2 regions of the Rossellomorea sp. H136 genome follow, and region 2 is predicted to be linked to the other one. Evidence: a T-box and tRNA genes for the amino acid it is inferred to sense, from the RefSeq annotation. Region 2 holds a T-box; the other holds one or more tRNA genes.
What was found. A T-box is a leader RNA that pairs with one kind of tRNA and senses whether it is charged. The one in region 2 lies ahead of tyrS (tyrosine--tRNA ligase), so its partner is inferred to be a tRNA-Tyr.
Positions count from the first base shown of each region.

Region 1: it encodes a tRNA-Tyr, which carries the amino acid that the T-box ahead of tyrS (tyrosine--tRNA ligase) is inferred to sense. The anticodon was not compared.

Region 1 is NZ_CM166371.1:1,463,011-1,469,084, reverse strand. It holds gene ACYH0O_RS07425 (ABC transporter substrate-binding protein) at 1-475, opposite strand, end outside; gene ACYH0O_RS07420 (carbohydrate ABC transporter permease) at 558-1,385, opposite strand; gene ACYH0O_RS07415 (carbohydrate ABC transporter permease) at 1,385-2,326, opposite strand; tRNA gene ACYH0O_RS07410 (tRNA-Gly) at 3,015-3,088, opposite strand; tRNA gene ACYH0O_RS07405 (tRNA-Leu) at 3,092-3,175, opposite strand; tRNA gene ACYH0O_RS07400 (tRNA-Cys) at 3,184-3,257, opposite strand; tRNA gene ACYH0O_RS07395 (tRNA-Gly) at 3,265-3,339, opposite strand; tRNA gene ACYH0O_RS07390 (tRNA-Gln) at 3,344-3,415, opposite strand; tRNA gene ACYH0O_RS07385 (tRNA-His) at 3,455-3,530, opposite strand; tRNA gene ACYH0O_RS07380 (tRNA-Trp) at 3,542-3,615, opposite strand; tRNA gene ACYH0O_RS07375 (tRNA-Tyr) at 3,730-3,813, opposite strand; tRNA gene ACYH0O_RS07370 (tRNA-Thr) at 3,833-3,908, opposite strand; tRNA gene ACYH0O_RS07365 (tRNA-Phe) at 3,927-4,002, opposite strand; tRNA gene ACYH0O_RS07360 (tRNA-Asp) at 4,020-4,096, opposite strand; tRNA gene ACYH0O_RS07355 (tRNA-Met) at 4,176-4,249, opposite strand; tRNA gene ACYH0O_RS07350 (tRNA-Val) at 4,325-4,400, opposite strand; tRNA gene ACYH0O_RS07345 (tRNA-Glu) at 4,443-4,517, opposite strand; tRNA gene ACYH0O_RS07340 (tRNA-Ser) at 4,537-4,628, opposite strand; tRNA gene ACYH0O_RS07335 (tRNA-Asn) at 4,635-4,709, opposite strand; rRNA gene rrf (5S ribosomal RNA) at 4,717-4,833, opposite strand; rRNA gene ACYH0O_RS07325 (23S ribosomal RNA) at 5,007-6,074, opposite strand, start outside.
Region 2 is NZ_CM166371.1:2,292,781-2,298,854, forward strand. It holds gene ACYH0O_RS11480 (MarR family winged helix-turn-helix transcriptional regulator) at 267-716, shown strand; gene ACYH0O_RS11485 (nitroreductase family protein) at 755-1,390, shown strand; gene ACYH0O_RS11490 (putative quinol monooxygenase) at 1,415-1,711, shown strand; gene ACYH0O_RS11495 (ribonuclease J) at 1,795-3,468, opposite strand; gene ACYH0O_RS11500 (O-methyltransferase) at 3,634-4,293, shown strand; T-box leader at 4,351-4,558, shown strand; gene tyrS (tyrosine--tRNA ligase) at 4,805-6,049, shown strand.

The DNA.
Region 1 (6,074 bases), 830 kb from region 2:
CTTTATTATATACAAAGCCGTAGCCTTCAAGGTTAACCGGCATACCATAAAGCTTGCCGTCTTCATCTGTCATCGGAACTTTCCCGATCGGAAGAACATGTTCAACCCATGGCTCACCAGAAAGATCCGCTAACTTCTCTTTCCAAAGCTCTAATTCTTTAAAACCACCGTTGTTGAAAATGTCCGGTTCTTCACCAGAAGCAAATTTCGCTTTCAAAGCTGCACCGTAATCGGCACCTCCACCAACTGTTTCAAGCTTAATCTTAATGTTTGGATGCTCAGCTTCGAACTCATTAATCATTTCTTGAAGCTGATCGGCAATTTCAACCTTGAACTGGAAGAAATTAAGGGTTACTACATCATCACCTGATCCAGACTCTCCACCTGATTTGCTTGTAGTGTCTTTAGAAGAACATCCGGCAATAATTCCAAATACTAAAACCAAAGACATACAAAGTAAAAGTATACGTTTCATAAATGGATTGACCTCCCTGATATAAATTATTTTATATAAATTTCTGTATCAATGATAGACCATCTCTACAGAAACTTTATATCTACTTAATTGACCCTGAAGCAATTCCCTTGATGATATGCTTCTGTAAAAATAAGAAGAAAATGATGATCGGTGTAATGCCTAGCACCAATGCTGCAAGACCCATATCCCATTGCTTCGTATACTGAGCGAAGAACGAGCTTGCTGCGAGTGGAATCGTACGCAGTTCCGCATCCTGTAATACAAGAAGGGGAAGCAGATAGTCATTCCAAATCCATAAGGTGTTCAGAATGATCACGGTCACTGTTATTGGCTTAAGTAATGGGAATACAATTCTCCAGAACACACCAAACTGACTGCAGCCATCAATCATCGCGGATTCTTCAATCTCAATCGGAACGGTTTTTACAAATCCATGATATAAGAACAGAGAAAGTGGGACCCCAAATCCGAAGTACATGATGATCAAACCTGGAATACTATTCGTAAGCCCAAGAGTTCCTCCAACTTTCATAAGAGGAATCATCACCGTCTGGAACGGAATGACCATGGCTGACACAAAGATGACAAATAAGATTTTGCTGAACTTCCCTGGCGTTCGTACCATTTTCCACGCAGCCATGGAGCTGATAATCACTAATCCAATGTTGCTGAAAACAGTGATGACCAAGGAGTTCCAGAATGCACGGGGGAAGTTGATGATCTCCCACACTTTCGCATAGTTAGAGAAAACAAATTCCTTTGGCCACGCCGCCGCATCGATCAAAATCGCTGCAAATGGCTTCACTGAGTTGATGAGTACGAAGTAGAAAGGAATAAGAAAAATGAGCCCTATGACAATACCGATAATCTCTAATACAAACGTTCTTTTCGTATAGCGATTGCCCATTACGCCTGAACCTCCTTCTTCTTCGTCACCATCACCTGAATAGTCGTAAACACTGCCACTACCACAAAGAACAGTATCGATTTCGCTGTTCCCAGGCCGTAACGGTTGTTTTGGAACGCCTCTTGGTAAATATTGATCGCAACAGATTGTGTAGAATTGAAAGGTCCCCCACCTGTTAACGAGATGTTCAAATCGAATATCTTAAAGGCCATTGAAATCGTCAAGAAGAAACAAATCGTGAATGCCGGTAGAATCAACGGAATGATAATCTTCGTCAACAACGTCCAGTTTGATGCTCCATCTATCCTCGCTGCTTCCAAAAGTGAATTATCCACCCCTTGCAATGCCGCAACATAGATGACCATCATATAACCACTGATCTGCCACGCAAACACGATGACAATTCCCCAGAATGCCGTCGTCTCATCACCAAGCCAAGGCATTTTAAAGAATCCTATATCCGTCATATTCCCGAGTGATGCAAACCCTTTAACAAAAATGAACTGCCAGATGAACCCGAGTAGCAATCCACCGATCACGTTCGGAATAAAAAACACTGTCCGTAAAATATTACGGGTTTTCAATGCCGCATTTAACAGTAACGCAAATCCAAAACCTATTAAGTTACTAATAAACACAGCCGCAAACATAAACTTCGTCGTAAACATAAAGGAATTAAAGAACGTCTTATCATCCGTAAAGATCTTAATATAATTCTCAAACCCAACCCACTCAACAACCGAGCTGACACCATTCCATGAAGTAAACGAATAATACACACCCATCAAGAACGGAAGAATCTGAATCACTAAGAAAAATAAAAGTGCCGGTCCAACAAAGGCAGCATACGTCAGCAAGCTCTTATACTTAAACTTCTTCTTCGACACTGCTTTCATTTGCACGTCTGGGCTTACTGGTCCAGTCTGAATCTTTGGTTCCACCCGTATCACCACCCCTAATTATGTAATCGCTTTCTTACATTATAATGGCAGCGCTTTCTTAAAAAGGGGAACTCAATTGACAAAGAAGGTGCAAAATTTTGACTAGATGGTTTTGGATTGGTTGTGGTGTGGGTAAATGAAGTGGATGGGGTTCGTGTGTCGTGATCGATTGTGGTGTGGTGATCTTGGTGCGGGAACCCTTGGGACGATTCGATAAGTGGGTGGGATTAGAGTGGTGAGAACTGGTTGGAATGAATGATGGAATGATGGGATTTGAAAATAAAATCGTGTATTTGAAAATAAATGTGGTGAATTTAAAATAAAATCGGAATGGTGATAATAAATGTAGTAAAGTCGATAATATATCTACCAAACTCGATAATAAATTATCAAAAGCCTATAATCTAGCACTTCCATCATTAGAAATTTGCTTCTTTTGTCAAATTAACCATTTTCACTTTAAAATAGTCATGTTTTGACTCAATTCCTGTACAAAATGCTACTACTTATATCTATAATATTTATAAACTTTCAAACCACACCTTACTAATCTAAAATAAAGCTGTTACTCACTGCTCCACACCAAAACCTATTCTTTTTTAATATTCTTCCCCATATACCTCCAAATTTTCAGTTTCAAACAATAAAAAAAGACTTCCTCTAATGAGAAAGTCTATCGTATGTAAGTTGGAGCGGGTGAAGGGAATCGAACCCTCATCATCAGCTTGGAAGGCTGAGGTTTTACCACTAAACTACACCCGCGAATGGTACCGGTGGCCGGGATCGAACCGGCACTCCAGAGGAACACGATTTTGAGTCGTGCGCGTCTGCCAATTCCGCCACACCGGCATTACATTTGGAGGCGGCAACCGGATTTGAACCGGTGATCAGGGTTTTGCAGACCCATGCCTTACCACTTGGCTATGCCGCCTTAATATTGGAGCGGAAGACGGGATTCGAACCCGCGACCCCCACCTTGGCAAGGTGGTGTTCTACCACTGAACTACTTCCGCACTACTGGGCTAGCTGGATTCGAACCAACGCATGTCGCAGTCAAAGTGCGATGCCTTACCGCTTGGCTATAGCCCACTGATAGTATATGTCACGGAAATGAAAATGTGACTTTTATGGGGCGACTGATGGGAATCGAACCCACGAATGCCTGAACCACAATCAGGTGCGTTAACCACTTCGCCACAATCGCCATGATTTAATTGGCAGGGGTAGTAGGAATCGAACCCACACCAAAGGTTTTGGAGACCTTCGTTCTACCTTTAAACTATACCCCTATGAAATATAATTGATTTCCAGTGATTCCTCATGCTATTCGCTTTGATGCATAATGCTTCGCTGCAAAGTTTAAGGAAGATTATTTTATTTCGATGAGGTTCCGCAAAAAATCTTGGTGGAGGGGGGCAGATTCGAACTGCCGAACCCGAAGGAGCGGATTTACAGTCCGCCGCGTTTAGCCACTTCGCTACCCCTCCACATATTAAATCACTCGGGTGGTGCCGGCAAGAGGACTTGAACCCCCAACCTACTGATTACAAGTCAGTTGCTCTACCAGTTGAGCTACACCGGCATCAAGAATAGTGATAAATGGTGGCTCAGGACGGAATCGAACCGCCGACACATGGATTTTCAGTCCATTGCTCTACCAACTGAGCTACTGAGCCACTATGTAAAATAAAAATGGCGGTCCGGACGGGACTCGAACCCGCGACCTCCTGCGTGACAGGCAGGCATTCTAACCAACTGAACTACCGGACCAAAGTTTTTTGACGACAGTCAAAATAACTATCCATGCGTGACTCACCAAGGATAATGCTATCCTAAGTCAAAAATGGTATTGCGGGGACAGGATTTGAACCTGCGACCTTCGGGTTATGAGCCCGACGAGCTACCGAACTGCTCCACCCCGCGACGATATAACTTGTTAAGTTAAACTTATAATTTAAGGAAGATTATTTCACTCCGCTTAAGCTTCGTAAAAAAACATGGTGGAGGATGACGGGATCGAACCGCCGACCCTCTGCTTGTAAGGCAGATGCTCTCCCAGCTGAGCTAATCCTCCAATATATTAATTGTATTGTTTTCACTTTCGAATAAAAAGTGTTGGTGACCCATACGGGATTCGAACCCGTGTTACCGCCGTGAAAGGGCGGTGTCTTAACCGCTTGACCAATGGGCCTTAATAAGAAGAAAAGTTATGGCGGAGAGCAAGGGATTTGAACCCTTGAGACAGCATTAACCGCCTACACGATTTCCAATCGTGCTCCTTCGGCCACTCGGACAGCTCTCCATATGATGGCTCCGCAGGCAAGATTCGAACTTGCGACCGATCGGTTAACAGCCGATAGCTCTACCACTGAGCTACTGCGGAACGATATGCCTGGCGACGTCCTACTCTCACAGGGGGAGATCCCCCAACTACCATCGGCGCTGAAGAGCTTAACTTCCGTGTTCGGCATGGGAACGGGTGTGACCTCTTCGCCATTGTCACCAGACTGTTTTCTTGTCTCTTTTTTAAGGACAAGTACTATTATATCGCGTAGATATATTTTTTCAAGGCTTTTTTTATAATTTCGTATAAAATTTATTCCCTGAAAACTAGATAAAGAATTGATGTCAAGAAAGCCGAATACCGACCCATTGTTGTTCATTTCATAAATGACTCTTTGTGGTTAAGTCCTCGATCGATTAGTATCAGTCAACTCCACATGTCGCCATGCTTCCATCTCTGACCTATCTACCTAGTCATCTTCTAGGGATCTTACTCACATACGTGATGGGAAATCTCATCTCGAGGGGGGCTTCATGCTTAGATGCTTTCAGCACTTATCCCTTCCGCACATAGCTACCCAGCGATGCCTTTGGCAAGACAACTGGTACACCAGCGGTGCGTCCATCCCGGTCCTCTCGTACTAAGGACAGCTCCTCTCAAATTTCCTGCGCCCACGACGGATAGGGACCGAACTGTCTCACGACGTTCTGAACCCAGCTCGCGTACCGCTTTAATGGGCGAACAGCCCAACCCTTGGGACCGACTACAGCCCCAGGATGCGATGAGCCGACATCGAGGTGCCAAACCTCCCCGTCGATGTGGACTCTTGGGGGAGATAAGCCTGTTATCCCCGGGGTAGCTTTTATCCGTTGAGCGATGGCCCTTCCATGCGGAACCACCGGATCACTAAGCCCGACTTTCGTCCCTGCTCGACTTGTAGGTCTCGCAGTCAAGCTCCCTTGTGCCTTTACACTCTGCGAATGATTTCCAACCATTCTGAGGGAACCTTTGGGCGCCTCCGTTACTCTTTAGGAGGCGACCGCCCCAGTCAAACTGCCCACCTGACACTGTCTCCCACCCCGATAAGGGGCGCGGGTTAGAATTTCAATACAGCCAGGGTAGTATCCCACCGATGCCTCCACCGAAGCTGGCGCTCCGGCTTCCAAGGCTCCTACCTATCCTGTACAAGCTGTACCAAAATTCAATATCAGGCTACAGTAAAGCTCCACGGGGTCTTTCCGTCCTGTCGCGGGTAACCTGCATCTTCACAGGTACTATAATTTCACCGAGTCTCTCGTTGAGACAGTGCCCAGATCGTTACGCCTTTCGTGCGGGTCGGAACTTACCCGACAAGGAATTTCGCTACCTTAGGACCGTTATAGTTACGGCCGCCGTTTACTGGGGCTTCGATTCGCACCTTCGCTTGCGCTAAGCACTCCTCTTAACCTTCCAGCACCGGGCAGG
Region 2 (6,074 bases):
ACAAGTGACGAGCCCTGAGTTTAGTTTGTTTAAGAAATAATAGAGCATATAGAAGGCCAGGTAGGAGAGGACTTTCCTTATTACCTGGTTTTTTCTTTTTCACCCAGCAAAAATCTCCTGTTTTCACGCACTCTTCACTTTCCACATTTGTCAGAAAGATTCGTTTAAATCATTACGGTTTTCTCCCAAGAGCCAAATGTTTGACTTATAAAACGATATGTAATATATTAATTGACAGGTCAATGATTGACCCCTCAATTAATGAAATGGAGGAGGATGCTTTGTCCATCACGGGTCGTGAAGAAGAGAAGATAATCGTTCAACTAAATGATATATATAGGCAAATGAGTCCTAAGTTTGAGCGCTGTACCGGAATTAGTCAGTCTCGTTTGGATCTTTTGAACAAGTTGTTTAAAGTGGAAGAGATCAGTCAAACGGCTCTACAAAGAGAAGTGAATATTGATAGTGCAGCCGTGACGAGGCACTTAAAGCAGCTTGAAGGAAAAGGGATGGTCTTCCGCCGGAAAAATCCTGATGATAACAGGTTTACATTTGTCCGGTTAACAGAAGAAGGCCGTAAAAAAATAGAGGCTTATCATGAAGAGAAAGAGATCTTTATCTCAAAAGTCTTTAGAAGCTTTACAAAAGAAGAACGTTCGGTTTTATCGGAAATGCTAAATCGTATTCAGGATAATGTTTCGGAGATCGAATACTAAATAGTTTAGACTTATCTATATAAAAAGGAGAATGCACCATGAATCAAACAAAAATCAATAACTTTAAACAAATCATAACAGGCCGTCGTTCCATCCGTAATTATGACCCGTCTGTGAAAATCAGTAAAGAAGAAATGACAGAGATACTAACTGAAGCCACTCTTGCACCATCATCTGTAAACTTGCAGCCATGGCGTTTTGTTGTCATCGATAGTCCAGAAGGGAAAGAAAAACTTGCACCTCTTGCGAAATTCAATCAGACGCAAGTCAAAACTTCTTCTGCAGTGATTGCGGTATTTGTAGATATGAACAGCCTTGACTATGCGGATGAGATTTACAATAAAGCTGTAGAAGAAGGATATATGCCTGCAGAAGTAAGAGACAGACAGCTACCATCTATTAAAGGATTACTACAAATGATGACAACTGAACAGTTCAGGGAAATGAACCTCATCGATGCAGGGTTAGTATCCATGCAATTCATGCTTGCTGCACGTGCTCACGGATTTGATACAAATCCCATCGGGGGATATGAAAAGGATCAAATTGCTGAAGCATACGGTATGGAAAAAGACCGTTACTATCCAGTCATGCTGATTTCAATCGGAAAAGCGGCAGATGCAGGCTACAAATCTGTTCGCCTGCCAGTAGAATCCATCACAGAATGGAAATAAAAATAAGATAAGAGGAGAAATTATATGATTATTATACATGCAGAATTTCATATTAATCCAACCAAAGAACAAGCATTTTTAGAAGAGATTCGCCCACTTGTAGGAGCATCCAGAGCTGAAGAGGGAAACATCTCATATGACTTAATGAAAGATACTGAAAGAGAAAGTGTCTATACAATGGTAGAGGTGTGGAGAGATGCTGCTGCCGTTGAAAATCACAATGCGAGTGAGCATTTTGCTTCATTTGTTGGAAGAGCGCCTGAGTATTTAGCGGCTCCTTTAGATGTGAAGATTTATGAAGGAAACAAGGTAGAGAAATAATACATTTAATGGGCACCTGACTTTTGGTTAGGTGCTTTTTTCCATTAAAAAATGCCAGGCGCATAAGCACCCGACATTTCGAATTACACTTCAATAATGATCGGTAAAATCATAGGTTTCCTCTTTAAATGCTTAAATAGGTATTGACCTACGTCTTTTTTGATCGCCTGTTTCATTTCTTTCCAGTCCCTAATATTTTCTGCAGACAATTCATCTACGACTTTTTTAACGAGAAGGTTTACGTCCTTTAATAGGTCTTCTGAATTTCGTACAAAAACGAATCCCCGTGAAATGGTATCAGGTCCAGAAATGATCGAATGCTCCGACTTACTAAGGGTAATAACAATGATAAGCATCCCATCTTCAGAAAGTTGCTTTCGATCACGTAAAACAATTGATCCGATATCTCCGACGCTCAAGCCATCTACAAACGTATCTCCTGCAGGAATGGCACGCGTTTGCCGGGCAACGGAATTCTCAATATCGACGACTTCACCGTTTTTTATTATAAAAGTGTTTCCTGCTTCTACTCCTACCGATTCAGCCAAGATTCGGTGATGATGCAGCATTCGGTATTCACCATGTATAGGAATAAAATAAGTCGGCTTCATTAATGTTAGCATTAGTTTTAAGTCTTCTTGATACCCGTGTCCAGACACATGCATGCCTGTTGTACTTCCACTTCCATAAATCACGTGGGCACCAAGTTGAAATAAATTATCCAGAATTCGTGATACGTCCTTTTCGTTTCCTGGTATAGGTGAAGCAGCCAGAATGACAGTGTCACCTGGATAAACGTATACGTCACGGAAGCTTCCTGTCGAAAGGCGACCTAGTGCAGCCCTGGGTTCCCCTTGACTACCCGTACATAAAATCGCTACCTTTTCGGGAGGTAATGCATCGATTTCACGAGCATCAATCAGCATCCCGTCAGGCACGGTTAAATAACCCCGTTCAATGGCAACTGAAACCACATTGATCATGCTCCTTCCTAATAATGCCAGCCTCCTGTTTGTCTTGATGGAAGCATCGACTACCTGTTGTACCCGGTTGACATTGGAAGCAAAGGTTGAGACAAAGATCTTTCCAGTGGCTTTCAAGAACGCTTCATCCATATGATTCCCCACCATTTGTTCAGAAGGGGTCAAGCCGCCCCGTTCCGCATTCGTGCTTTCAGAAAGTAAGACCAATACCCCTTCATCACCGATCCTGGCCATTTTATGAATGTCTGAGTATTGATGATTGGCAGGGGTTAAGTCGAATTTAAAGTCTCCAGTATGTACGACATTTCCTTCCGGCGTATGAAATACGATACCTAAACAATCCGGAATGCTGTGACTTACCTTGAAGAATGAAACATCGATCGTTCCGAAATTCAGGTTGGAATTTGAGTCGATGGTTACAAGTTTTGTCTCTCTTATAAGCCTGTGCTCTTCTACTTTTAGTTCGATTAATCCTAAAGTGAAATGTGTAGCATAAATGGGCATGTTAATTTTTTTTAGAAGATAGGGAATGCCCCCTATGTGATCCTCGTGGCCATGAGTGACAATTAACCCCCGTATTTTATCCTTGTTTTTTTCCAAAAAAGTAACATCAGGAATGATTAAGTCGATTCCTAAAAGACTTTCATCAGGAAACTTACCTCCACAATCAATGATGACAATATCATCACGATGTTGAATGACATACATATTTTTTCCGATTTCGTTGATTCCGCCAAGTGCGAAAATGGATAATGCCTGTTCATTGGTATGCAAGAATGAACCCTCCAAAAGAAATTGTTTTGGTTATTATGCCCGAATAGGATGATTTCATTAAGTTAGATTTTGTTTTGAGAGATAAAAAGTTACATGAAATAATTATTTATATGGGAAATTATGCTACTATTGTTTATGAATGATACATACTAAGGAGTGATGATGATGACATCAACAAATGCATGGACAGAAGTAGATCAATATTTCACGAGTAAACTTCAAGTATCAGATCCACTTATGGATTCTGTATTGAAAGCAAATAGTGAAGCAGAACTTCCTTCAATCGATGTATCCCCGAATCAGGGGAAGTTTCTCTCATTGCTTGCACAGCTTAAAGGAGCTAAACGTATATTGGAAATCGGGACCCTTGGAGGCTATAGTACGATCTGGCTTGCCCGTGCATTGCCCGAGGACGGCCATCTTGTAACCTTGGAATATAGTGAAAAACATGCAAAAGTAGCCGCAAAAAACATTCAAAATGCTGGAATGGATCAAAAGGTGGAAGTTAAGGTAGGTGCTGCATTGGATACGCTGCCGACTATTGAGGGTAAGTTTGACTTTATTTTCATTGATGCAGACAAACAAAACAATGCAAATTATTTAAAATGGGCACTCGAGCTTTCTCAACCTGGAGCTGTCATCATTACAGATAATGTGGTACGAGGTGGAAGAGTAATCGATGAGACCAGCGGAGATGAAAGCGTTCAAGGTGTTCGCTATTTTATTGATATGTTGTCTAAAGAGCCCCGTATTGATTCAACGGTTGTTCAAACCGTCGGGTCTAAAGGTTACGATGGGTTTGTAATGGGTATTGTGAAGGGATAAAAAATTATTATTGTATTTTACTGGATTCTTATGTAAAATAAATGAAAATTCATAATCCTAAATGTCATGATAGGAACGAGTAGTGACTTATCTCCCTGTTGAAGAGAGCTGATGGCTGGTGGGAATCAGTACAAAGATAAGCGCGAATTACCTCCTTAAACATTCTCTGTGAACCTTAGTAGCAGAGAACGGCCGGTCCGTTAATCGAATGAAGTGGAAGAGAAATCTTCAATGAGGGTGGTACCGCGTTAACCACGTCCCTTTTTTAGGGGCGTGGTTTTTTGGTGTGATTTTTAGTTGAGAGAGTAGATAACGGCTAAATTTTCGTTTTAACGGCGAATTTCGAATTATAACGGCGAAATCACAAATGCTTCGTCCGCAATCAAATTATATCAGCGAAATCCAGAATATATCAGCGGAATTTTAAATATATCAGCGAAATCCAGGATTTATCAGCGAAATTAGATGATTTCAAAGATGACGACCAACCTGACATATCAATCAAGGAGGAATGATCATGTGGGAATCACTTTCACAAGAACAACAGGCAGAAGTGGAAAGGCAGTTAACCGTATACAAAAATGGGGTTCATGAAATCATCCCAGAAGCAGAATTAAGGCAAAAACTCGTCAAGTCAATAGCAACAGGAGCACCATTGAAAATCAAGCTTGGTCTAGACCCGACCGCTCCCGATGTTCACCTGGGTCATACGGTTGTTCTGAACAAATTAAGGCAGTTCCAAGAAAACGGTCATATCATTCAGCTCATTATTGGGGATTACACTGGTAAAATTGGTGATCCGTCTGGTAAGTCTGTGGCAAGGAAGCAGCTGACAGATGAAGAGGTGAAGAGAAATGCCCAAACTTACTTTGAGCAATTTGGGAAAGTCCTCGACAAAGAGAAGGTGGAGCTTCATTACAATTCCAAATGGCTGTCATCGTTGAATCTTGAAGATGTGATTCATTTATCATCGAAGATCACAGTTGCTCGATTAATTGAAAGAAACGATTTTTCTAATCGGTTGTCAACAGGGAAGCCAGTCTCGCTTCATGAGTTTTTCTACCCGTTAATGCAAGGATACGATTCCGTCGCATTAGAAAGTGATGTGGAGCTTGGCGGGACGGATCAGCAGTTCAATGTGTTGATGGGAAGACATCTTCAGGAGCATTACAACCAGGAGAAACAAGTGGTCATATTACTTCCTTTACTTGAAGGCCTTGATGGCGTAGATAAAATGTCAAAATCAAAACAAAATTACATTGGAATTGATGAAGATCCTAACCAAATGTTTGGGAAGACGATGTCGATTCCGGATGAATTGATCATTAAATACTTCAATTTGATAACGGACTTATCTTTAGATGAGAAATCGAAAATAGAGAAGGAATTAATCGAAAGGACTCTCCATCCTAGAGACGCCAAAATACGTTTAGGAAAAACCATCGTGACCATGTACCACGGAGAAGAAGCAGCCGGGCAAGCCGAGAACAATTTTAAGAAAGTATTCCAAAAAGGCGCCATGCCTGATGACATTCCAGAGATACAGTGGACAGGTGAAAGTAGAGTGTCCATTATCGACTTACTTGTTGAGTTAAATATGCAAGCTTCAAAGAGTGAAGCGCGGCGGATGATTCAAAATGGAGGAATCAGAATCAATTCAGAAAAGGTTCTGGATATGCAATTAGAAGTAGAGATTGAAGATGGACTGATTGTGCAGGTAGGGAAGAGGAAGTATAAAAAGCTGAGAATTATGTAACTCCGTAAGAAAGTCGTCTAATCAG